4 regions of the Alkalihalophilus lindianensis genome follow, and region 3 is predicted to be linked to each of the others. Evidence: riboswitches for the same ligand, from Rfam matches in the RefSeq annotation. Region 3 holds a riboswitch; each other region holds the start of a gene.
What was found. Region 3 has a riboswitch for S-adenosylmethionine ahead of RYX56_RS07290 (methionine ABC transporter ATP-binding protein). Riboswitches for the same ligand answer to the same signal wherever they lie in the genome.
Positions count from the first base shown of each region.

Region 1 (6,178 bases), on a different contig from region 3:
CATCTAGAAGATTGCGAATCCCTTCTATTCCGTATTGCGGGCCAGGGAATTTAGATTCTAATTGAGGGTCAAGTTGAATATCCACAAGCTTTACTTCACCATCTAAAGATAACTTTCCGAAAAGGGTCGTTAAAATGGCTGGCAGGTCTGGACTGAAATTGGCTGAAGGGTAGGCGATCTTAATTAATCCTGCACTACGTCCCTCTTTGAAGTAACGATTTGTATCCTCGTTTTCAGGTAGAGCCTGAACGTCTACAACTTCCCCTTTATGTTTTTCTAGTTGTTTTTTTTCAAGCGCAGGAAGATGCGTCCAAGAACCAATCGTTAAGCCGAGTGCAATCGATTCAGCTTTTTTGTGGAGATCTCCTTTACGGTCGTGAACAAGATAGGTTGCTGTAATGTGACTCATAGTAAGTTGAGTCCTCCTCTCATCAAATAAAAAGTCCTCTTCAACATTGAAAGAGGACTGAATGGATCATAGAATGTCCTCTTATCTTTCAAGCTTACGCTGTGAGAATTAGCACCTTGAATCAACACGAATGTGTTGAAACAGGTTGCCGGGTTTCATAGGGCTCGTCCCTCCACCTGCTCATAATAAGAGTTTATGGTTGTATGAAATTATCGAAAACGTTGTAATGAATTATGACAGTTGTCGAGAAGTCTGTCAATTGAAAAAATTAATTGTTAGAATCTATTGACAAAAGAATCGATCGCTCGTATCATTACACTCAACCTCTCAAATTTGGAAAAACTTGAGATCAACTACATAGCAACTCTTATCGAGAGCTGGCTGAGGGAATTGGCCCTATGAAGCCCGGCAACCGACCTACTCACCCTATCTATTCGGTGAAAACCTTTAAGGTTTTAAGGCACGGTGCTACATCCAACAGACGGTGCAAGTCACCGGCCTGAAAGATAAGAGGACGGATTCATTCATTCGGCCTCTTTCTTAAACAGAAAGTGGCTTTTCTATTTGATAAAGAGAAAAAGGGGAGAGATGAAAGGTGAAAAGAGTAAATTGGGTTAAAGCATGGGGAGTGACAATTGCTTCGGCAATCTTGTTAGTAGGTTGCGGAAGTGGCGAGGAAGCGAGCCGTGCACAAGAAGATGTCAATCTTGAAGGCGTTCCTGAACGATTTGCTACTGGTGAAGGGTCCAAGGTGAAAGTAATCCGAAAAATTGGCGGGGATGATCATACTGCACAATTCTTAGCAGGTGTAAAAGAAGAAGGAGAATCTATCGGCTTTAATGTCGATATTTTCACTGCAAATGGGGATACAGCTAGGTACCATGATGCCATTTCACAAGCAATAGATGATGATTATGATGGGCTTGTTCTCTCTCATGGGGATGATGCTGCTACTGTTGATGCGGTACAGCGCGCGGTTGATCAAGGAATCGAGGTTGTAACTTTTGATTCGAACGAGGATTTAGAAAACATTGAAGGTGTAACGTTAACTTCTCAAGATGATGAAGAATTAGCTTCTCTTGCTCTTGAACAACTAGTAGAAGACTTTAACGGGGGAGCGAATATCTTATATTTATGGGTGGACGGATTTCCTCCTATGGTTAGAAGAAACAATGTTTATCAAAATGTGTTAAATGAAAACCCTGGCTTAAATGAGCTTGAGAGATTTGGAGTGGCTGCAGAGGACACATCAACTCAAACTCAAAATGCGGTATCAGCTATGTTAAACAAATACCCAGAAGGTGAAATTGATGCAATCTTTGCAACGTGGGATGCCTTTGCGATTGGCGCTGCTCGTGCAATTGAAGAAGCAGGTCGTCATGAAATAAAAATATATGGAATTGATGTTTCGAACGCTGATTTGCAAGTCATGCAGCAGGAAAACAGTGCGTGGGAATACACAGCTGCTGTTGATCCTAAGCTGATTGGGGCTATTAACCTTCGTATTTTAGCGAAAAAATTAGCAGGAGAAGAAACACCACAATTTTATGACTTAGAAGCAACACTGATCTCAAGAGATGACTTAGTTCAAGGTCAAGGAGATGTAAACATGGTTAGTCTTGGAGAGCTTGTTTCAGGTTGGGGTCAATCTGATGAGTTTGAAGAGGACTGGATTAAAACGTTAAAGAACCATCATGAATAAACAGGTGATTGTATGAATCTACAAATGAATAATATTTCAATTGAATTTCCAGGTGTGAAAGCTCTTAATGATGCCTATTTTGAAGCGGAGACTGGAACAGCTCATGCTCTAATAGGTGCCAATGGAGCTGGAAAGTCCACACTTATGAAAGTGCTATCAGGTGTCTATACTCATCACTCGGGTCAAGTCTATCTAGACGGAAAAGAAGTGACTATCCGCTCACCTAGAGATGCACAAAAGTTAGGAATACAGATTGTCTATCAAGAAGTAGATACAGCTCTTGTGCCCAACTTAACGGTTGGAGAGAATATTGTACTGAATGATCTGGCGGCCAATAAAGAGAAATCGTTTTTTATGAATTGGAAAAACGTTCATAGCAAAGCGACAGAAGTATTAAGGTCGCTTCAGGTACATTTATCATCCAAAACTCTCGTGAGTGAATTAACTCTCGCCGAAAAACAAATGGTACTTATAGCGAGAGCAGTCACCACTGATTGTAAATTTCTAATTTTAGACGAACCGACGGCACCGTTAAGTTTATCGGAAACAAGAGAGCTTTTTCGAATCGTTAGGGAACTTAAGCAGAAGGATGTCGGTGTGATTTTTATCTCACACCGCTTACCTGAGCTTTTTGAAATCTGTGATTCTATTACAGTGATGCGTAACGGTGCCTATGTGATAAAGGAAGCGATTGCTGATACGTCTACTAAAAAGGTAGTAGAGCATATGCTCGGAGAAAAATTAGAAGAACAGTTTCCAGAGAGACAAGCACAATTTGGTGAAGTGATGTTTCGCACTAAAGGGCTCTCAGATGGAGGGAAAGTGAAAGCTGTAACGCTCGATGTACGTGAAGGTGAAATCATCGGTGTTGCAGGGTTAGTAGGAGCAGGCAAAACGGAACTGTGTAAGCTATTGTTTGGTGCGACACCAAAGAAAACAGGAGAAATGATGTTGAAGGGAAAATCTCTCACTCTTTCTAATCCAACTGATGCGGTGGAAAGTGGGATCGCTTTTGTTCCTGAAGAGAGAAGAAAAGAAGGTGTATTAGTAGAAGAGACGGTTGTAACCAATCTTTCCGCTTCAAGTATGAACCACTTCCTAAAAATCTTTAGCTTTTTGGATTTTAAAAAAGAGAGAGCCAAGGCGGAGGAAATGATTAACGTATTGGGAGTGAAAACACCGAGCACGGAAACATTGGTTAAAAATCTATCCGGTGGAAATCAACAGAAAATAGCGATCGGTAAGTGGCTTATTTCAGATGCAGATCTTTATATTTTTGATGAACCAACCAAAGGGATAGATGTGGGGGCAAAGAAAGATATTTTCAATTTAATTGCCGGTCTAGCTGAAAGAGGGAAATCAGTGATTTACGCCTCTTGTGAACTTTCCGAAGTCATCGGGATTACGGATCGGATTTATGTGATTTATGACGGGCAAATTTCGAAAGAATTAGCAACAACAACGACGAATGAAGAGGAACTTTTATACCTCTCTACTGGAGGAGATTAACTTGGCGCAACTCAACACCGTCCGTCCGAAACCATCTTTTAATATTTTTGATTTTTTATATAAATATGGAACGATTCTCTTAATTTTTTTACTCATTATCGTGTTCGCAGCAGCTAATCCAGCATTCTTGCAGACAAGCAATATTATTACCATTTTAAGATCGATCTCGATTGTAACGATTATTGCTATTGGTATTACCATCTCTCTTTCTGTTGGTGGCTTTGATTTATCGGTAGGCTCAGTCGCATCTCTTGCAAATGCCGTGGTCATCTCAATGTTTGTTTGGTATTCACAGCCCACTTTGATTGCCATTGGAATAGCTGTATCTGCAGCTCTTCTTGTAGGGGCGTTTAATGCCTTTATGATTGTAAAAGTGAAAATACCAGACCTATTAATGACTCTTGCTACGATGTTTATTATTCAAGGGGTTGCTCTTACATATACCAGAGGTGCTACAGTCTCACAGAATATGATTATGGCAGATGGAAGCTATGCTACAGGAACCATCAGCTCTTTATTTGCAAAGCTCGGTCAAGTGCCTTACATCATTATCATCATGCTTTTTACAGTCGTCATTGTTCATATATTCCTGACTTACACAAAACACGGTCGGTATTTATACGTTATCGGTGGCAATCAGGAAGCAGCTCGACTTTCGGGAATTCCCGTTAATAAATACAAAGTGATTGCTTACTTACTTTCTGCTATTTTTGCTGCTCTAGGTGGAGTGATTCTAGCTTCGAGAGTGATGACTGCAGAGATTAATGCGGGTGGTCCTTATTTGATGGATGCTGTCGCCGCAGCATTTATTGGATTTGCCGTATTAGGGGCAGGAAAACCAAATGCATTCGGAACATTTGTAGGGGCTGTTTTAATCGGGATTTTGGCGAACGGACTTGTAATGATGAGCGTTCCCTATTATGCAATGGACATTGTGAAAGGAACCGTCCTCGCTCTAGCCTTGGCACTTACGTACTACAAACTTAAATAACGGAGGGTATGGTATGACAAACTTTACTGTTGGCTATTTTACGATGACCGAAAAAGAAGCCATAGAATACGCAAACTCAAATCTAGATTTCTTTCAGCCTGGGGCAAATCTTACGTGTAAAGAAATAGGGGATGGCAATTTAAATTATGTTTTCAGGATTGTTGACCAACAAACAGGCCAGTCACTTATTATCAAACAAGCAGGTCCGGTTGCACGTATATCAGATGAATTCAAAGTTTCACCGGACCGAAATCGGATTGAAAGCGAGATCCTGCGCCTTCAAGGGGAACTAGCACCTGGGTTTGTACCTGAAGTGTATCATTATGATCCAGTCATGAATTGTTGTGCGATGGAAGATTTATCAGACTTTGAAATATTACGTACAGCTTTTTCAGCACATAAAACATTCCCTAATCTAGCAGAGCATCTCTCTACTTTTTTAGTAAAAACATTACTACAGACTTCTGATCTGGTATTAGGTCATAAAGAAAAAAAGGAGCTCGTAAAAACATTCACGAACCCTGAACTTTGTGAGATAACCGAAGATCTCGTTTATACGGAGCCTTTCTACGATTGTCCACGAAATGATGTGTTTCTAGGAACACGTTCTTATGTAGAAAAGGAAATATGGAATGATCCTCATTTAGCATTGGAAACAGCAAAACTGAAATTTGATTTCTTAACGAATACTCAATCGCTCTTACATGGTGATTTTCATACAGGTTCGATTTTTGTAACGGAAGAAGAAACTAAAATCATTGATCCGGAATTCGCTTTCTATGGACCAGCTGGTTATGATCTAGGTAATGTGGTGGCAAATTTAATCTTCGCTTATGTAAATGGTAATAGTGAGATTGAAGACCCTGAAAAGAGAGAAAACTATTTAGGTTATCTTCAATCTACCATTAAGAAAACGATCGATTTATTTAAAGAGAAATTCGTAATCGATTATAAAGATAAAGTGACTGAAAAAGTAGCGAGTTACGATGGATTTCTTGAACACTATTTAAACGGAATTCTGAGCGACGCCGCAGCCGTCACCGGTTTAGAACTATGTCGGAGAGTGATCGGTATCGCTCATGTTAAAGACCTAACGGATATTACAGACCCTGTAAGACGTGCCGAAGCGGAGATTTTTTGTCTGAAACTAGGAAAATCCTTTATTTTAAATAGAGGGAATTTTCAGTCAGGATCTGATTTTACAGAGGCTATTAACAACAATTGAGGAGGGACCACTATGGAGAAAGTTGCAGAAGCTATCCAATCCGTTAAACTATCCGAAGATCAAAATGGAGTGGTCATATTAGATCAAACGCTCCTACCTGGACTAAAAAAGTATGAAACGCTCACTAGTGCAAACGATGTGTGGGATGCAATTGTGAAGTTAAAAGTAAGAGGAGCACCTGCAATTGGGATAGTTGCGGCTTACGGCGTATATTTAGGCGTAAAGCAACTAGACCCTCAAAATACAAAAGAGCTTCACCAAGGATTTTTACAGGTGAAAGAGTATCTAGCCTCTTCACGACCGACTGCTGTTAATTTATTTTGGGCTCTTCGACGAATGGAA
Region 1 covers NZ_JAWJBA010000001.1:910,935-917,112, reverse strand. Annotated here, with positions in the region: gene RYX56_RS04920 (2,3-diketo-5-methylthiopentyl-1-phosphate enolase) at 1-409, opposite strand, end outside; SAM riboswitch class I at 488-601, opposite strand; SAM riboswitch class I at 774-922, shown strand; gene RYX56_RS04915 (sugar ABC transporter substrate-binding protein) at 1,005-2,111, shown strand; gene RYX56_RS04910 (sugar ABC transporter ATP-binding protein) at 2,124-3,620, shown strand; gene RYX56_RS04905 (ABC transporter permease) at 3,622-4,611, shown strand; gene mtnK (S-methyl-5-thioribose kinase) at 4,625-5,836, shown strand; gene mtnA (S-methyl-5-thioribose-1-phosphate isomerase) at 5,849-6,178, shown strand, end outside.
Region 1: linked by a shared signal. The riboswitch ahead of RYX56_RS04915 (sugar ABC transporter substrate-binding protein) and the one ahead of RYX56_RS07290 (methionine ABC transporter ATP-binding protein) in region 3 are both predicted to bind S-adenosylmethionine.

Region 2 (6,178 bases), on a different contig from region 3:
CGGACCTTCCTCAGCTTTTTGTGGAACAATTTCTTTACGGATATCTTCTCGTATTTTAATAGGCTGTTCATCAGAAAAGACAACTTCGATTCCTTTATGAATGCCATCCTTACGTAGCTTTGTGCGAATCACTTTTGCCATAGGATCATAGCTTGTCTTAGAAATATCCGTAATACGAAGGCGAGTAGGATCCATCTTATTAGCGGCACCCATACTTGAGATAATAGGGATTTTACGCTCTAAGCATTGTTTCATGAGGTGAATTTTATAAGAGATCGTATCACTTGCATCAACAACATAGTCAAGTCCATAGCTGAAGAACTGTTCATAGGTCTCTTCTGTATAAAACATTTTTAGAGCAATAACTTCACAATCAGGATTTATATCTGCAATCCGTTCTTTCATTAACTCTACTTTCTCGCGTCCTACAGTAGAGAGCAAAGCATGAATTTGACGGTTGACATTAGTAATATCTACATCATCTTTATCTACTAATACAAGACGGCCAACACCAGATCGTGCAAGTGCTTCAGCTGAAAAAGACCCAACTCCTCCAATACCTAGTACCGCTACTGTGCTATTTTTTAATTGGTCTAATCCATCATGACCAATAGCTAATTCATTCCGTGAAAATTGATGTAACATGTATCGTTTCTCCTTCCAAGCAAAAGGTTTATTTACCAGCTAGTATACCCTTTTAGTAGCATACTAAAAAGCTATCGATTGTCGGATTTGAATATATCACAGCATGATGAAAAAGTCTAAGGCGTTTCGTCACAAAAAGAAGCTAAATTGTTCAATTGAACAATTTAGCTTCTTTTCCCAGTTATGTAGGATAAGAATCCCAACTATGCCGTATTTGACTTACGCTTTGAACCTGCTCTCACAGGTGGGTGCACAGTGCTTATTATCTTACTTCCTTCCAAGAGTACACAAAGGCATGTAATCCAACAAACAACTACTTGCTCCCTTTTCAAAAGTGTTGGCTCAAAACACTCAGTTTTTACGTACAACGTAGGATTCTTATCTGTTGAACTAAATATAACATGACCGAAAACGACATGCAAGTATTTTATCTTAATTTTCTGTCATTTGTTTTTTTGTTCTTTTTTTACTCCTGTGGTACGGTAGATATAAACTTATTTAGGAGGCTTCATCTAGTTATGAAAAAAGCACTTGCCACCCAACGTTGTATCGAAATTAGTCAAGAAATTGGTTGGACTGAAAAGAGAATTGTTGAAACCTCGTATGATATGATGCTTTTTCCAGATCAGTTAACAGTAAAAGATGATCATTACCCTATTCAATCTATATTTGATATTTCATATCGTAAGAAACCCGAAAAAAATGCGATGGGCTTCTTGTATCTTCACACAAGCCGCGGAGTAAGGACTTATTATATTAAAGAAGAACCTACTGCTCTCATTGAAGCTTATCGAAATCTCATTAAACCCTAGTGTGATTAGAGCACCTTACTATGTTGACGACTTTTCACTTTATTGAGGTCACCACATAATTGATAAACAGGCTGATGGAGGTAATCGACTGCAGCATCCTTCACAATCCATGCCTCTCCCTCTGCATGAGGAATGGATTCAATGATGTTGATCGAATGTGCCTCAGCCCAGTGCAAGCATTCTCCGTAGCTTGCTTGATTGACAAACACCACATCATAACTAGCACTCTCTTTTGAATTACTTTCTGCTATAACAACTCGATCTCCTTTGTAGCGTTTGTGAAAAAGATAATCTTCAACCATACTATTAGCGGTAGCAGCACCTCCAGCCCCAGGCCCGACAAAAGCTAATTCATGAATATCTTCGCCGTAAATAACCACCCCATTTGTAACGCCATTAATGGAAGCTAACAGTTCTTCGTTCACCACAAATGCCGGCGATACAATGCCTTTAATCTCTCCCTCTTCAAGCCTCGAATCTCCTACTAATTTAACTTGGCAGCCGATATCACTTGCCACCTCTACATGCCAATTTTCAATCTCACTCACTCCGAAACGGCTTATCTGCTCAGGGTCAGCCCACTTCCCAAAACAGAGTCGGCTTAAGATGATTAACTTATACCATGCATCAAAGCTTTCAATGTCATCAGTAGGATCACTTTCAGCATAACCTAACTGCTGGGCTTCAAGTAACACATCCGCAAAACTGCGTCCTTTTTGAATCATTTCCGTCAACATATAATTAGTCGTTCCATTTAAAATCCCTCTCACTTGATTAATAGCTGTCGTTGCAAGTGTTCCACGAAGAGCATTTACAATTGGAACAGCTCCCGCCACAGCCGCTTCGTAACCATAAAAAGCTCCACCTGAAGTCGCTACTTTTTCAAGTTCTTCACCTTTTTGCGCCACAAGCTTTTTATTTGCGGAGATAACTGGAATTCCTTGCTCGAGAAAATAGTGAGTGTACGTAAAGGCTGGTTCAATACCTCCAATCGCTTCAAATACGATATCGTACTTTTGATGAGCTTTAAACTGTTCCCACTCAGTCGTGATGAAGACATCCTTAAGATTGGCACGATCTTTTTGACGGTCTTTTACCAAAATGGCTGTGATTTGAAACGGCTCCTCTATTTGCTCCTCAATGGTTTTACGGCTTTTTTCTAGCCGTCCATATACGCTTCCACCTACTGTACCAAATCCAAGAATCGCTACTTTTAACATAACTCTCTCTCCTCGCCTCTTATCTATCTCGTCTTAGCTTTATATCTAGAATTAAACAAAAAAAACCTTTCACTAAGGAAAGGTTTTTCTGCCTTCCCTTATCTACCAGAATGAATACATTCTGCTGAACGTAGCACCTTTGTTTGTATGGCATACAAACCGGTTGCCGGGTTTCATAGGGTCAGTCCCTCCACCACTCTTGATAAGGATGAGATCTCTATCTCATATTGTTTCGAATTTTCTATTAAAACTGATTATACGCATCACGAATTGAAGAGTCAATGGTTTTTTTCGTTTGTGCGAAAACGTAATGCGATTGCCACATAAAAAAAAAACCCGCTTGCGCGGGATGCGCTTTAGCGGGGCTCTATTTATTAAGCTTTTACTTTATCAGACTTCTTTCCAATGACCGATAAGTTTAAATCAATTAATTGATCAAGACTTACTTCACTTGGTGCATTGGTTAACAAGCAGCTTGCGCTTGCTGTTTTCGGGAATGCAATCGTGTCACGTAAGTTTGTGCGACCTGCAAGTAGCATGATCAAACGGTCAAGTCCAAGCGCAATACCGCCATGTGGAGGTGTACCGTATTCAAATGCTTCAAGTAAGAAGCCAAATTGTTCTTTTGCTTCTTCTTCTGTGAAACCAAGTGCTCTGAACATATGCTCTTGGATCTCACGCTCGTAAATACGTTGTGATCCACCACCAAGCTCATATCCATTTAAGACAAGGTCATAGGCTTCAGCACGGACTGCTGCAGGATCCGTTGCAAGAAGATCACGATCTTCTTTCTTCGGACTTGTGAATGGATGGTGAAGAGCGACAAAACGTTTTGCATCTTCATCATATTCAACGAGCGGGAAATCAACCACCCATAGGAAGTTATATACATCCTTGTTAATCAAGTCAAACTCTTTACCAAACTTCAGACGAAGAGCACCTAAGCTATCGAATACAACTTGTTTTTTATCAGCAGCAAAGAATAATAAGTCTCCTTCTTCACCGTTCATTGCTTCAAGTAAACTCTCTGCTTGCTCGCCTTCAAAAAATTTAGCCACAGGACCTTTAAGACCTTCAGCTTCTACTTTCAACCAAGCAAGACCCTTCGCACCATAAGGCTTCACAAACTCAGTTAGAGCATCAATCTCTTTACGAGACATTTTACTTGCTCCACCTTTTAAGTTTAACCCTTTTACAATGCCACCGCTGTTGATTGCACTAGTAAATACTTTAAAGCTAGAGTCAGCTACAACCTCAGAAAGCTCAACAAGTTCCATTTCAAAACGAGTATCTGGCTTATCTGAACCGTAACGATTCATTGCTTCATCATAAGTTAGGCGTTGCATGGGAAGAGAAATATCGATGCCTTTTGTTTCTTTCATTACTTTTGCCATCATTTTCTCAGTCATTGAAAGCAAGTCTTCTTTATCCATGAAAGATGTCTCAATATCAATTTGAGTAAATTCTGGTTGACGATCCGCACGTAAATCCTCATCACGGAAACAACGAACGACTTGGTAGTAACGCTCAAAGCCTGACACCATTAAAAGCTGCTTAAAGATTTGTGGTGATTGTGGCAGCGCATAGAACTCACCGTGATGCACGCGACTTGGAACAAGATAATCACGTGCCCCTTCTGGTGTACTCTTTGTCAGCATTGGTGTTTCAATCTCAAGGAATGCTTCATCATCTAAGAAGTTACGAATTAGTTTCGTCGTTTTATGGCGCAGCTTAAATGTTTCTTGCATATCAGGACGACGCAAGTCTAAGTAACGGTAACGTAGACGAACATCCTCAGAAGCATCCGTATCTGCTTCAATTTGGAACGGAAGTGATTTTGAAGCATTTAGAACTTCAACCTTTGTTACATGAATCTCAATGTTCCCTGTAGGAAGTTTATCATTTACTGTACGTTCCTCACGGGCTACAACTGTTCCTTCTATCTCTAGAACATACTCATTACGAACACGCTCAGCAATTTCTAATGCTTCTTTGTTTACCTCGGGGCTAAATACAACCTGAACAATACCAGAACGGTCACGGAAATCAAGGAAAATGACATTTCCAAGATCACGACGCTTTTGCACCCATCCTTTTAGTTGTACCACTTCACCTACATGCTCTTCTCTTAACTCTCCACAATGATGCGTTCTACCTATCATCTTATTTGCCTCCCTCAACTTGCTCTTTCATATATGTGATAAAGGTATCAAGTGCAACCTCGACTTGCTCACCTGTTTCCATGTTCTTAACATTAATACGATTCTCAGCAAGTTCATTATCACCAAGAATGGCTGTATAGCGTACATTTAGACGATCAGCTGCCTTAAATTGAGCTTTCATCTTTTTATCTAAGTAATCTTTATCACAACGAATGCCTGCTTGACGTAATTGGTATAGAAGCTCAACCGACTTTTCCTTTGCAGCATCACCTAAAGTCACGACAAAGCAATCGAGTTGATTACCGAAATCAGGCACTTTCCCTTGAGCTTTTAGCGCCATGATTAATCGTTCAATACTAAAGGCAAATCCAATTCCTGGTGTCTCAGGTCCTCCAAATTCTTGTACAAGCCCATTGTAGCGTCCTCCTCCACATAATGTCGTGATCGCCCCAAAGCCTTCACCTTCTGCCATTACTTCAAATGCAGTGTGGTTATAATAATCAAGTCCACGCACTAATGTTGGATCAATGACATATGGTAAGCCCATCTGATCAAGATGTGCCTTTACTTGTTCGAAATAAGTCGCTGATTCTTCTGTGTAGTAATCATGAATCGAAGGAGCTGTAGCCATTAATGGATGCTCACGATCTTTTTTACAATCAAGAATACGCAGTGGATTCTTCTCTAAACGACTTTGGCAATCAGAGCAAAACTCACTGATGTTTGGTTTAAAGTGATTAATAAGCGCCTCTCTGTGTGCATCTCGGCTTTCTTTATCACCTAAACTATTTAAGACAAGCTTGATATCAGTTAAGCCAAGCTCATAATAAATGCTCATTACTAAGGCCAACACTTCCGCATCAATAGCTGGGTCTTTACTGCCCAATGCCTCAACACCAAATTGAACGAATTGACGCATGCGACCTGCTTGAGGACGCTCATAACGGAACATGGGTCCTGTATAGAAAAGCTTTGTCGGTTGACTTGCTTCACCATATAGTTTATTTCCAACGAATGAACGCACAACACCAGCCGTTCCTTCAGGACGTAGCGTTAAGCTTCTTTCACCGCGATCAGTGAATGTGTACATTTCCTTTTGGACGATATCCGTTGTTTCCCCTACGCCACGCGCGAACACTTCTGTATGCTCAAAAATAGGAGTGCGAATTTCTTTGTAATTGTAACGACTGCATATTTCTTTTGATTTTTGTTCAATGTATTGCCAGATTTCAATTTCACCTGGTAATAAATCTTGTGTACCGCGTGGGATTTGAATACTCATCACTGTTCCTCCTACTTGTTTACTCGGTCTTTTATCCACACAAAAAACTCCCGCCTC
Region 2 covers NZ_JAWJBA010000006.1:24,476-30,653, reverse strand. Annotated here, with positions in the region: gene RYX56_RS16305 (tRNA threonylcarbamoyladenosine dehydratase) at 1-645, opposite strand, end outside; RNA gene ssrS (6S RNA) at 838-1,024, opposite strand; gene RYX56_RS16295 (hypothetical protein) at 1,164-1,457, shown strand; gene RYX56_RS16290 (homoserine dehydrogenase) at 1,463-2,677, opposite strand; SAM riboswitch class I at 2,773-2,886, opposite strand; gene aspS (aspartate--tRNA ligase) at 3,052-4,839, opposite strand; gene hisS (histidine--tRNA ligase) at 4,841-6,121, opposite strand.
Region 2: linked by a shared signal. The riboswitch ahead of RYX56_RS16290 (homoserine dehydrogenase) and the one ahead of RYX56_RS07290 (methionine ABC transporter ATP-binding protein) in region 3 are both predicted to bind S-adenosylmethionine.

Region 3 (6,178 bases):
GAAGTAGAGCGCATTTACCGTGATTCTCGTATTAACCGTATCTTTGAAGGAACAAATGAAATTAACCGCCTTCTAGTGCCTGGTACGATCATGCGTAAAGCAATGAAGGGTGAGCTTCCACTTCTTCAAAAAGCTACAGCTCTACAAGAAGAATTAATGATGATGATGCCACAAGAAGTTGGTGAAGAGCCACTTGAGCAAGAAAAATACTTGCTTGGTATGGCAAAGAAAATCTTCTTAATGGTTGCTGGAACAGGCGCTCAAAAATATGGTGAAAAACTTCAGCACGAGCAAGAGCTTCTTTCAAATGTAGCTGATATCGTAAGTGAAGTCTTCAACATGGAGTCAGTGATCTTACGTACTGAAAAGCAAATGAATAAGACTGGTGCAGACAAAGCTGCTCAAAAGCTTCGTATGACACAAGTTTATTGCCAAGAAGCATTCAACCGCATCGAGGCTCATGCTAAAGAGTCTCTAGTGGCTATGGAAAGTGGAGATACACTTCGTACGATGCTTTCCATTCTACGCAAATTAACGCGTCACACGCCAATTAATGTAGTAAGCATTAAGCGTGAAATTGCAGCTGAAGTTCTTAAAGAAGAGCGTTACGTTGTTTAATAGCTAAATTTATTATCTAATTACGTTTACCAATTTTGGGGCTTAATCGCCCCAAAAATTATATAACTCCTTTCTTATGAAGCATTCTCCTCTCTAGTACAAAAAAGCCCTAAGGTAGGGCTTTTTTGTCGTTGGTGCGGCTTATTGGCCGGGACGAATCGTAGTTGACATCTCGCACATAAAAGGGACAAATAATGGTCGTTCGCTCATAATTAAAAAATTGCGCACATAAGTCGCTACATTACGCACCTAAATCAGAGATTTCGCTCATATCCTGCTTGCCCTCGCACATACCCACTGATATTTCGCACATACCGCCCAAGTGCTGTCCCCACGCGAATGGTTTCTCTTGATCCGAAGCATCCTATGATCATTAATCATAAAAAGGGAGTGCGTAAAGATGAAGAAACAGCAAAAGGTTGAATATACAGCTCCGTTAACAGGAGTAGAAGAATTCTCAAAAGAGTTAACAGAGGACTCAACACAAGCTGCCATTCAACAAATCTGGGAAAGTGATACGAAAAGCGAGCGTATTAGTTGTCGGAATAGAAAAAATACGTAATAATGGCGTTAAAGATCAACAATAGGAGAGGAGTGTTTGGATGTTAGTAACCTTTTACCACTATCCTAAATGTGGCACATGTCGCAAAGCGAAAAAATGGTTAGAAGATAATGGTGTTGAGTTAAATGAAGTACATATTGTCGAATCACCACCTACTAAAGAAGAGCTTAAAGCTTTTTACAAGAAGAGTGAACTTGATTTAAAGAAATTCTTTAATACAAGTGGGCAGAAATACCGCGAGCTCGGATTAAAAGACAAGCTAGCTGATATGTCTGAAGATGAAAAGCTGGAATTATTAGCTTCTGATGGGATGTTAATTAAACGTCCGATTACGACAGATGGCAATCAAGTAACGGTTGGCTTTAAGGAAGAACAATTCGAACAAACGTGGAAATAGACAAAAGAAGACAAATTGTCGCTTGAAACGTTTAGTTTGGATGGCAAAAAAGGTATAATGAAGTGAGTATGTACCAAATTGATGGAGGGATTACCAAATGAGTGCAAATTTACCAAAGGAATTAAAGTATTCAGAAGAACATGAGTGGGTAAAAGTAGAAGGTGAGAAAGTTCGCATCGGTATTACCGACTTTGCTCAATCAGAATTAGGGGACATCGTTTTCGTTGAGCTTCCTGAAGTTGGAGATGACATCGAAGCAGACGAGCCTTTTGGTAGCGTTGAGTCAGTTAAAACTGTATCAGAACTTTATGCGCCAATCAGCGGTAAAGTGGTTGAAATAAACGAAGAGCTTGATGATTCTCCAGAGTTTGTAAACGAATCACCTTATGAAAAAGCGTGGATGATTGTTGTCGAGCCTTCTGACTCATCAGAAGTGGACAAGCTTATGACCGATTCACAATATGCTGAAATGATTAGCGAAGATTAATCAATGTTGAGAAGGGGGACTTTACCTCCTTCTCTTTTATTTGCCTCGGCTAGGAACGTTGGATTAGCAAATACTATACCTACATCCTACAAGATGGAGGAGATTCGTTTGGACTTAGTCAAAGTAGATGTAACAAGCAAAGTGAAGGGTAAGTATGAGAATGGCCATATGAACCTTTATGTAGATGATGCCCACGTAGGACAAGTAACTGAAACGGCATCTGGCCTCCAGCATTTAATGAGTGCAGGGTATGTTTTTGAAGAAGATAAAGTATATCGTTATGAAAATGCCAATCCGAATCAAGTCACTTCGTATGTAGATAGCTGCGAAGAGGGCTGGTGCTGAAAGTTATTATTACCTTTCGTCTGAAAACTTTGACGAAAGGCTTTTTATTTATATGGAAATGATTTATTATATTTAGGGTACCGAAATAATAACAAGGTGTTGGTCACATGGCTCAGCTCATTCAGGATTGGACGGGGCAACTGAAATCGTATAATCGAAATGTGCGTTTATTTTTAATAGCATCTATCCTTGCCAACATCGGCATGGGTATTTTTATGGTCATTTATAATTATTATATTCGTGAATTAGGATATGTAGATCAAGTGAACGGCAGAATCATAGCGATGCAGGCGATGGCAAGTGCGATTGCACTTTTACCAGCTGGTTTACTGAGTGACAAAGTAGGCAGGAAGAAAATGATCTTTGTTGGGGCTATTTTTGCAGCATGTAGCCTTCTTTTACGTGGTGTGCTGGTAGCTGAGACGATGTTACTTGCGACAGCTTTTATGACGGGATTGTTTATGGCCTTTATTCAAGTATCCTCTATCCCTTTGCTTGCTGAGAATTCCTCGGAAAAAGAGCGAGTGCATCTATTTAGCTTTAACTTTGCGCTTATTATGGTTGCTAATGTCATTGGGAATACACTTGGTGGGACGCTATCCGACCTCTTTCATACTGTATTTGGATTAACAATGTTGACGAGTGTGCGAATCACCTTGCTGTTTGGAGCTTGCTTATTTTTCCTCGCCTTAATCCCAATTATAAAGATTCGCGAGGAACAAAAGGTGCGCAAACAGAAAACAGGGGCTAGCTCTCTTGGTAAATTGTTTACGACCCATCGCTCAAGTCTAAAGGTTATTGGACTTTTCGCCGTAGCCAATTTATTAATTGGTTTTGGGTCTGGTCTAGTCATTCCTTATTTGAACTTATATTTTACAGATCGATTTGACGTAAGTTATTCAGTGGTGGGCATTATCTTATCTTTAGGTCAAGCGATGACGGCGATCGCTTTAATGATCGGCCCAACCGTAGTACGAAAAGTAGGTGAAGTGAAAGCTGTAGTGATTCTGCAGCTCTCATCCCTTCCGTTTCTCCTCCTGACGGCTTATACAGAAGTGCTCTGGCTCGCTGTGATCGGATTTTTATTTAGGCAAGCGTTAATGAATGCGGGGAATCCGATTCAAATGGCTTTAATGATGAGAAAAGTCGATGATTCCATGAAAGGTCTTGCGAATTCAGTAGGGCAAATGGTCTTTCAATTAGGGTGGGCTGTTATGGGACCGGTGTCGACCACGCTTGTTATGATCTATGGTTCTTACTATGGTTATGCCTACGTGTTTACGATTACGGCTAGTCTTTATCTGATTGGTTCGATCTATTTCTTCCTTGTATTTAGAGAGAAAAAAGCAACGGAAAAATCTTCATCTCATCTTTCAGCATAAAATCGTTGACAGCAAAAAATCCGCCATGCTATGATGCACTCATGCAAAAGCAAACAACAACTTTATATCTCTTATCCAGAGAGGTGGAGGGACTGGCCCGATGAAACCCAGCAACCACTAAATCAACGCTTGATTTAGAAGGTGCTAATTCCTGCAAAGCATAAGCTTTGATAGATGAGACAGAGGATATCTAACATACACCTTTCTGTTCATCTTAAAACAGAAGGGTTTTTTTATGGTTATTTTTTGAACGACAACAGGGCAAATTGTCACTGAATAGATGAGCATCAACGTCTTTCAATTCTACTAATTGAGGTGAGTAGAATTGAAAGGATAGAAGGAAAGTAGGGATTAAATATGATTTCGTTACAATCGATTCGTAAACGATTCGAAACGAAAAATGGCCCGGTTCACGCAGTTGACGGTGTGGATTTAACGATTGCTGAAGGTGAGATTTTTGGGGTCATTGGATATAGTGGTGCAGGTAAAAGTACGTTGATTCGTATGTTAAATATGTTAGAAAGACCGACCGAGGGAGACGTTACTGTAGCCGGTAAAAAGCTATCGGCTCTATCAACAAAGGAGCTAAGACGAGCACGTCAGGAGATCGGCATGATATTCCAACACTTTAACTTACTTTGGTCTCGTACTGTTCGCGATAATATTGCTTTTCCTTTGGAGATAGCAGGAGTAGCAAAGCGTGAACGTGAAAAGCGTGTCAATGAATTAATCGAACTAGTCGGTTTAAAAGGACGCGGAGATAGCTATCCATCGCAATTAAGTGGTGGTCAAAAGCAGCGTGTTGGGATTGCAAGAGCTCTTGCAAACAATCCGAAAGTTTTACTTTGTGATGAAGCAACATCAGCTCTTGATCCAAAGACAACTGATTCGATTTTGGACTTGCTTGTAGATATTAATGAGAAGTTAGGATTAACGATCGTTCTCATCACGCATGAAATGCATGTCATCCGCAAAATTTGTCATCAAGTTGCTGTAATGGAGGCTGGAAAAGTCGTTGAGCAAGGTCCAGTGCTTGATGTTTTCCGTAAGCCAAAAGAAGAAATGACAAAAGAGTTTGTGAAACAGATTACGGAACCTGAGGAAACGACGGATGCGATTAAGCAAATGTTGGCTGATCACCCAGAAGGACACATTGTGCAATTAACATTTGTTGGGGAAGAAGCAGAGAGTCCATTGATTACTCAGCTTATCCGTACGTTCGATGTTGAAGTTAATATTGTTCAAGGAAAAATTACCAAGATTCATGAAGGGTCATATGGAACATTATTTGTTGCCTTAAATGGCCAAAAAGAAGAAGTGGAACGTGCCATTGCCTTTATCCAAAGCAAGAAAGTGGAAGTGGAGGTGATCACGTATGCTTGATCAATTTCTAGCTGATGTAAAAGGGGATCGACTGTGGGATGCTACACTTGAGACCATTTACATGACATCCATCTCTGTATTAGCGACATTTATTATAGGGATTATCCTAGGACTGGTTTTATATTTAACAAGCAAAGGTAACCTTTGGGAAAATTCAGTGGTCAATGGGATTACCGGTTTTATTGTAAATATTTTCAGATCGATTCCATTTATTATTCTGATCGTCTTACTCATTCCATTTACACGAGCATTAACGGGTTCGATGCTAGGGGCAAATGCAGCCCTACCAGCTTTGATTATTGGAGCTGCACCGTTTTATGCACGTATGGTCGAGATTGCCCTTCGTGAAATTGATAAAGGAGTTATTGAAGCTTCTCAATCAATGGGGGCAAGCAATTGGACAATCATTCGCAAAGTATTAATTCCAGAATCCTTACCAGCCCTTATTTCTGGTATTACAGTTACAGCGATTGCTTTAGTCAGTTACACAGCGATGGCGGGTGTCATTGGAGCGGGTGGTCTTGGTCACTTCGCTTACTTAGAAGGATTCCAACGAAACAATAGTCAAATTACTTTAGTAGCAACGATCGCTATTCTGTTGGTAGTATTTGTTATTCAATGGATAGGTGATTATTTTACAAATAAAACAGATAAAAGGTAGGGGGAAAAGAAAGATGAAAAAGTTTTTAAGCGTAGTAGCAGCTGCAGCATTATCGGTATCACTTGTAGCATGTGGTGGTGCTGAGGAAGAAACAACTGAAGGAGATGCAGGAGAAGGTGAATCATCAACATTAGTAGTGGGGGCTTCTGCTGTACCACATGCAGAAATCTTAGAAGCGGCACAACCATTGCTTGCTGAAGAAGGAATTGACCTTCAAGTACAAGTATTCCAAGATTATATTTTACCAAACCAAACATTGCGTGATGGAGATATCGATGTGAACTACTTCCAAACGCCTGGTTACCTAGATATGCAAATTGAAGAAAATGATTATGATTTCGTT
Region 3 covers NZ_JAWJBA010000002.1:102,991-109,168, reverse strand. Annotated here, with positions in the region: gene RYX56_RS07320 (acyl-CoA dehydrogenase FadE) at 1-618, shown strand, start outside; gene RYX56_RS07315 (hypothetical protein) at 1,019-1,180, shown strand; gene RYX56_RS07310 (arsenate reductase family protein) at 1,221-1,577, shown strand; gene gcvH (glycine cleavage system protein GcvH) at 1,675-2,064, shown strand; gene RYX56_RS07300 (YusG family protein) at 2,173-2,409, shown strand; gene RYX56_RS07295 (MFS transporter) at 2,517-3,791, shown strand; SAM riboswitch class I at 3,860-3,972, shown strand; gene RYX56_RS07290 (methionine ABC transporter ATP-binding protein) at 4,149-5,174, shown strand; gene RYX56_RS07285 (methionine ABC transporter permease) at 5,167-5,835, shown strand; gene RYX56_RS07280 (MetQ/NlpA family ABC transporter substrate-binding protein) at 5,849-6,178, shown strand, end outside.

Region 4 (6,178 bases), on a different contig from region 3:
TTACTTAATCATTTCCTTGAAATTTAAAAGAGAGAATGAAAGTATCAAGTGGAAAATGTAGGATGAGTGAGCTTTTAGTTTGGAGTATGGAAAACCTAGATCTATAATGTAACTGATGGAGGAGGAATGTAAATGAAAATCGATATTTGGTCAGACTTTGTTTGTCCGTTTTGTTATATAGGTAAACGTAAGCTAGAAAAAGCATTAAAGCAATTTAAACACCGTGAAGAGGTAGAATTGGTATTTCGAAGCTATCAACTAGACCCTACTGCGAAACGAGACAGCGATGAACACCTATACGATGTTTTGGCAAAAAAATATGGTATGACTCGAGAAAAGGCTAAAGAAATGAGTGATCAAATCACGGTACAGGCGAAAGAAGAAGGACTAGATTTCAACTTTGATACATCGATTCGTACGAACACAGCTGATGCTCATCGATTAGCCCATTTTGCTTACGAACAAGGCAAAGGACTAGAGCTGACTGAGCTACTAATGAAAGCGTACTTTACCGACTCACTCCACATTGGAGATCATGAGATATTAAGCGATTTAGCACAAGAAGTGGGAATGGATAAAGGAGAAGCACTTAATGTATTAAAAAGTAACAAATTCATAGACGTCATTAAGCAAGATCAACAAGAGGGTACTAACATTGGTGTGGAAGGCGTTCCTTTCTTTGTTTTTGATCATAAATATGCTGTATCAGGTGCCCAACCTACTCATGTCTTTTTAGAAGTGCTTAAAAAAGTGAAAGAAGAGCAGAGCGAGCTGACGATTATCGAAAGTAATACAAGCGAAGGTGCTCATTGCACGATTGAGTCCTGTGATAATTAAGAAATGATCGTCATTCAAGGAAAGCCTTTATCGCAAAGGGGTTTTTCTTTTGTATTGGGTTACGAGAAAATGTTAATACTTTTGTTAGGGTAAAGTATTAACATTTTAATCGTTGACATGAAGGGGTTTTGGTGGTAATTTAATTATACTATTCCGATTAACTAACTAAGGTTTAATGTGAGGGGAGCAATCATAAAATGAAGAAATTATTTTATCTTTTAATCGTTCTAATGTTGATGATGATGCTAGCAGCTTGTGGCGCAACCGATGAAACAGAGGGAGATAATGGAGATACAGCAGAAACAGATGCTGAAGAAACCACAGATGCTAGTGATGATACATCTTGGACAGAAGTGGAAGAGTCTGGAGTGCTTGTTGTAGGGACATCAGGTACATACGCTCCAATAACTTTTTACAATGAAAGTAATGAATTAACTGGATTTGAAGTAGAGCTTGTTAAAGAAGTGGCTGAAAAATTAGATCTTGAGATTGAGTTTAGTACGATGGACTTTGATGGGATTCTTCCATCATTACGTAATGGTCAAATCGATGTAGCTGCTCATGATTTTGCCATTACAGAAGAGCGTAAAGAAACGTTTGATTTCCTCATTCCTCATAAATATTCTTATGGATCAATCGTCGTTCGTGCTGAAGATGCTGATCGATTCGAGAGTGCATATGATTTAGAGGGTGTGGACGTTGCTCTTGGTTCATTGACAAGTAATTATGCTATTTTTGCGGACAATATTGGTGCGAATGGAACTGCATATGATGGTGGAACAGAAGCGATTTTACGTGATGTAATTAATGGAAACACAGAAGCTTATTTAAATGACCACCTTGTATTGCAACGAACGATTGATGAGTTTGGTGATGATCGTTTAGTGGTAGCAGATCAAGTGAAATACCATGCAACAGAAAGTGCAATGGCTGTGTTAAAAGGAAATGGAACATTAAAAGAAAAGTTAGATGAAGCAGTACAAGAGTTAATTGACGATGGCACTGTAGCTCGTTTATCTGAGGAGTTTCTAGGTGAAGATGTATCTGAACCAGTTGATGAGTCAGAAGTTGTCGGTCTAGATGGAGAATAAAGAAATTGGAAGAAATACAAGGACTTGTCCTTGTATTTCTTTTTTGGATGTGCCTGAGGGAGGGAAATAAATGATTGAGTGGTTTCAACAAATACAGTGGGAATATTTATATGATCCGGAGCTAGCATGGAATTCACTTCCTTTTTTACTTGAGGGTTTAAAAGTAACTATGATCATTGCTCTATTTAGTATGTTCTTTGCCCTCATTCTTGGTGTAGTGCTCGGTATCGCAAGAATGTCTAAATTCTGGTTTTTGAGGTGGCCTGCAAGAATTTATATATCGTTCATGAGAGGAACCCCTTTATTAGTCTTTATTTTTATCCTATATTATGGGATACCTGTATTAGGGGTTGAATTTAAGAGTGCTGTCGTCGCTGGTATAGTAGGAATTAGTCTTAATTTTGCAGCTTATAATGCAGAGGTGGTCAGGTCTGCTATTATGTCTGTGCCACGCGGACAATGGGAAGCTGCTACTTCACTTCAAATGAGTTATATACAGACACTAAGGCGAATCGTTATTCCTCAAGCAACACGAATTGCCTTACCACCAACTTTTAATATATTTATGGATATTGTAAAAGGAACCTCTCTTGCATCAGTTATTACTGTTCAAGAGCTATTATATAGCTCTAGACTTGTAGCAGGAAGGACTTATGATAGTATGACGATGTATATAACCGCTGCACTTATTTACTGGGTAGTTTGTATTGTGATTGGACATTTCCAAGAACGCTTGGAAAAACGTTATAATCGTTATTTGAGTCAGAGATAAAGGAGACCTACTATGATTGAAATCTCACAATTACAAAAGAAATTTGATGACGTTACTGTTTTAGAGTCAATTAATTTTTCCGTAAAAAAAGGGGAAGTTGTTTGTTTAGTAGGTCCTTCTGGGTCAGGAAAGACAACACTTCTACGTTGTTTGAATTTATTAGAAACACCTAACCAAGGGACGGTTCAGATCGGTGATAAACGCGTTGAGTTTGGCTCAAAACGTTTATCAAAAAAAGCTATAAAAGATTTACGAAGCTACTCTGGTATGGTATTTCAAGGTTTTCATCTATTTCCTCATAAAACAGTAATGGAAAATATCACCGAAGCACCATTAACTGTGAAAAAGGCAAGTAAGGCAGCTGTAATCGAAGACGGAGAGAAATTATTGAAGAAGGTTGGCATGATTGAACATAAGGATAAGTATCCAGATGCATTATCGGGGGGACAGCAGCAGCGTGCTGCGATAGCAAGAGCGCTGATGATGAATCCTGATGTCATGTTATTTGATGAGCCAACTTCTGCTCTTGATCCCCAACTTGTTGGCGAAGTTCTACGAGTAATCGAAGAGCTCGCAAAAGAAGGACAAACAATGGTGATCGTTACCCATGAAATGAACTTTGCGAAGCGAGTAGCAGACAAAGTATTATTCATGGACGGTGGTTATATCGTCGAGGAAGGTCCAGCTAAAGAGTTACTCGAGAATCCAAAAGAAGAACGAACTCGAGAGTTTTTACAACTTTTAGGTGAATAGTGTACATGTTAGAATAAAAAGCATTGACATCTCCTTAATACTTTATTAAGATAAAATAACTTAGAAAATTTAAATAGTTTAAACTCTTATCAAGAGCGACCGAGGGACAGGCCCTATGACGTCCGGCAACCTCTAAGTTTTTACTTAGTCGGTGCTAAATCCTGCAGAGCAATAAGCTCTGGAAGATAAGAGGTGCGATCTTAATTATCAAACCTCTTTCTTGTTTAGAAAGAGGTTTTTTTATATTTATCTACTTGAGAGTTAACCTAGAACATTATTTAGTTTTAAAGTTGAGTTTTCACATAGGGAAATTAGGCTTTGGGGGTGCATCATGATCGAAATTAAAAGTGTTACGAAAGAATATAAAACAAAAAAAGGGACCGTTAAAGGAGTAGATAACGTAAGCCTTGAGATTGATCAAGGAGAGATCTTTGGAATCGTAGGGTATAGCGGAGCAGGTAAGAGCTCGCTTTTACGATGTATTAATTTGATGGAAAAGCCAACTAGCGGAGAAATTTTTGTAGATGGTGTTAATCTAGTGAAGTTAAATGCTAGTAAGCTGCGCAAATCTAGACAAAAGATAGGAATGATCTTTCAACATTTTTATCTTGCTACTTCTAAAACAGTATTTGATAACGTTTATTTCGCTTTAAAAGCAGCAGGTAAATCAAAGACCGAGAGTCAAAAGAAAGTGTTAGATTTATTGGAGTTAGTAGGATTAGCTGATAAGGCACAACACTATCCTAGTCAATTAAGTGGAGGTCAAAAGCAAAGGGTAGGTATAGCAAGAGCTCTGGCTAATGACCCGAAAGTATTGTTGTGTGATGAAGCAACTTCAGCTCTAGACCCAAGTACGACTCAAGCTATCTTAAAACTACTCAAAGATATAAATGAAAAACTAGGTTTAACGATCGTGCTGATTACACATGAAATGGAAGTTGTAAAAGAGATTTGTGATCGAATGGCTGTTATGGAAGAGGGAAAAGTAATAGAGCTAGGGAGTGTCTATCAACTATTTGCTCAACCAAAAGAGAATCTAACAAAAGAATTCATCGATGGTGTGATGCAATTTAAATTACCTCAAGCTTTGGTTGGAAAGTGTAAGGGAACAATAGTGAAGATACATTTTCGAGGAAGGATTGCTGAAGAATCTGTTGTATCGGATGTCCTCAAAGGATTTAATGTACGGGCCAATATTCTCCACGGCAAAATTGAATATATTAAAGAAGTCCCTCTGGGTGTGTTTATTATGGAGCTTAAGGGCACTAGTGATGAAGTGGAGCGTGTTCTTACGTATCTAAATGATAAAGCAGTTGGGGTGGAGGTGATGACAAGTGACAATTGAAACATTGATTAATTTACTTCCAGAGCTCAATAAAGCATTCTTTGAAACGGTGTTGATGGTAGGGATTTCACTTTCTGTAGCACTAATCGTAGGGCTTCCCTTAGGCGTTTTATTGTATGTAACAGATAAAGGCTTGTTCCTTGAAAATGGTTGGATAAAAGGGGTACTTGGCTTGATCGTGAACTTAATTCGGTCGATCCCCTTTATCATTTTACTTGTTGCACTTATTCCATTAACAAAAGCGATTGTAGGAGGAACCATTGGTCCAGTCGCAGCATCTGTCTCCTTATCTGTTGCAGCGATTCCTTTCTTTGCACGTTTGGTAGAATCATCTGTGCGAAAGATTGATAAAGGGGTAGTAGAAGCTGCAATTTCAGTTGGGGCAAGTCCTTGGTTGATCATAAAAGATATTCTATTAACAGAGGCTAAGCCTGGCATTATTCAAGGTATTACCATTACGACTATCAGTTTGATTGGTTATTCTGCGATGGCTGGGGTTGTCGGTGGTGGTGGAATTGGTGATCTGGCCATTAGATTCGGTTATTACCGGTATGATGAAGCAGTGATGTTTACAACGATTATTATTTTGATTGTGTTAGTTCAAGTCATCCAATATACAGGTGACTTTATAGCAAAAGCAATAGATAAAAGATAAAGTAGAGGAGAATGAACAATGAAAAAGTGGAAAACAGTATTACTTTCAACATTATTAGTAGGTACATTAGCAGCTTGTGGTTCAGGAGAAAGTGAAGAAGCCGCAGCTGACTCAGAAGAAAAAACAAAAATTACTTTTGGTTCAACAGCAGGTCCTTATAGTGATATGGTTTCACAAGCAATCCAACCACTATTAGAAGAGAAAGGATATGAAGTTGAAGTCGTTGAGTTTAGTGATTATGTTCAACCAAATATTGCTCTTGATAATGGCTCTATTGATGTAAATTTATTTCAACACAAAATTTACATGGAGAACTTTGCTGGAGAAAATGGATTGGAGTTATCAGAAGTGATTGTTGTTCCGACGGCTCCAATGGGGATTTATTCAAATAAATATGACTCTCTAGATGAGATCGAAGAAGGGTCACAAATTGCGATTCCGAATGATCCGACCAATGCAGCTCGTGCTTTCTTAATACTTGAAGAAGAAGGATTAATTAAGGTTGATCCTGATGTCAATCCACTTGTTATTTCTGAGAGGGACGTCGTAGAAAATCCGAAAAATATTGTTTTTCAACCAATTGAAGCAGCACAGCTTCCGCGTGCTGTAGATTCCGTTGACTTATCAGCTGTACCAGGGAACTTTGCTTTATCTGCTAACATGGATTTACTTGATGCTTTAAAGCTCGAAAATATGCCTGATGAGTATAGGAATCGCGTAGTTGT
Region 4 covers NZ_JAWJBA010000010.1:43,546-49,723, reverse strand. Annotated here, with positions in the region: gene RYX56_RS19485 (purine-cytosine permease family protein) at 1-61, shown strand, start outside; gene RYX56_RS19480 (DsbA family oxidoreductase) at 133-837, shown strand; gene RYX56_RS19475 (transporter substrate-binding domain-containing protein) at 1,035-1,928, shown strand; gene RYX56_RS19470 (amino acid ABC transporter permease) at 1,999-2,700, shown strand; gene RYX56_RS19465 (amino acid ABC transporter ATP-binding protein) at 2,713-3,453, shown strand; SAM riboswitch class I at 3,537-3,645, shown strand; gene RYX56_RS19460 (methionine ABC transporter ATP-binding protein) at 3,785-4,798, shown strand; gene RYX56_RS19455 (methionine ABC transporter permease) at 4,854-5,453, shown strand; gene RYX56_RS19450 (MetQ/NlpA family ABC transporter substrate-binding protein) at 5,472-6,178, shown strand, end outside.
Region 4: linked by a shared signal. The riboswitch ahead of RYX56_RS19460 (methionine ABC transporter ATP-binding protein) and the one ahead of RYX56_RS07290 (methionine ABC transporter ATP-binding protein) in region 3 are both predicted to bind S-adenosylmethionine.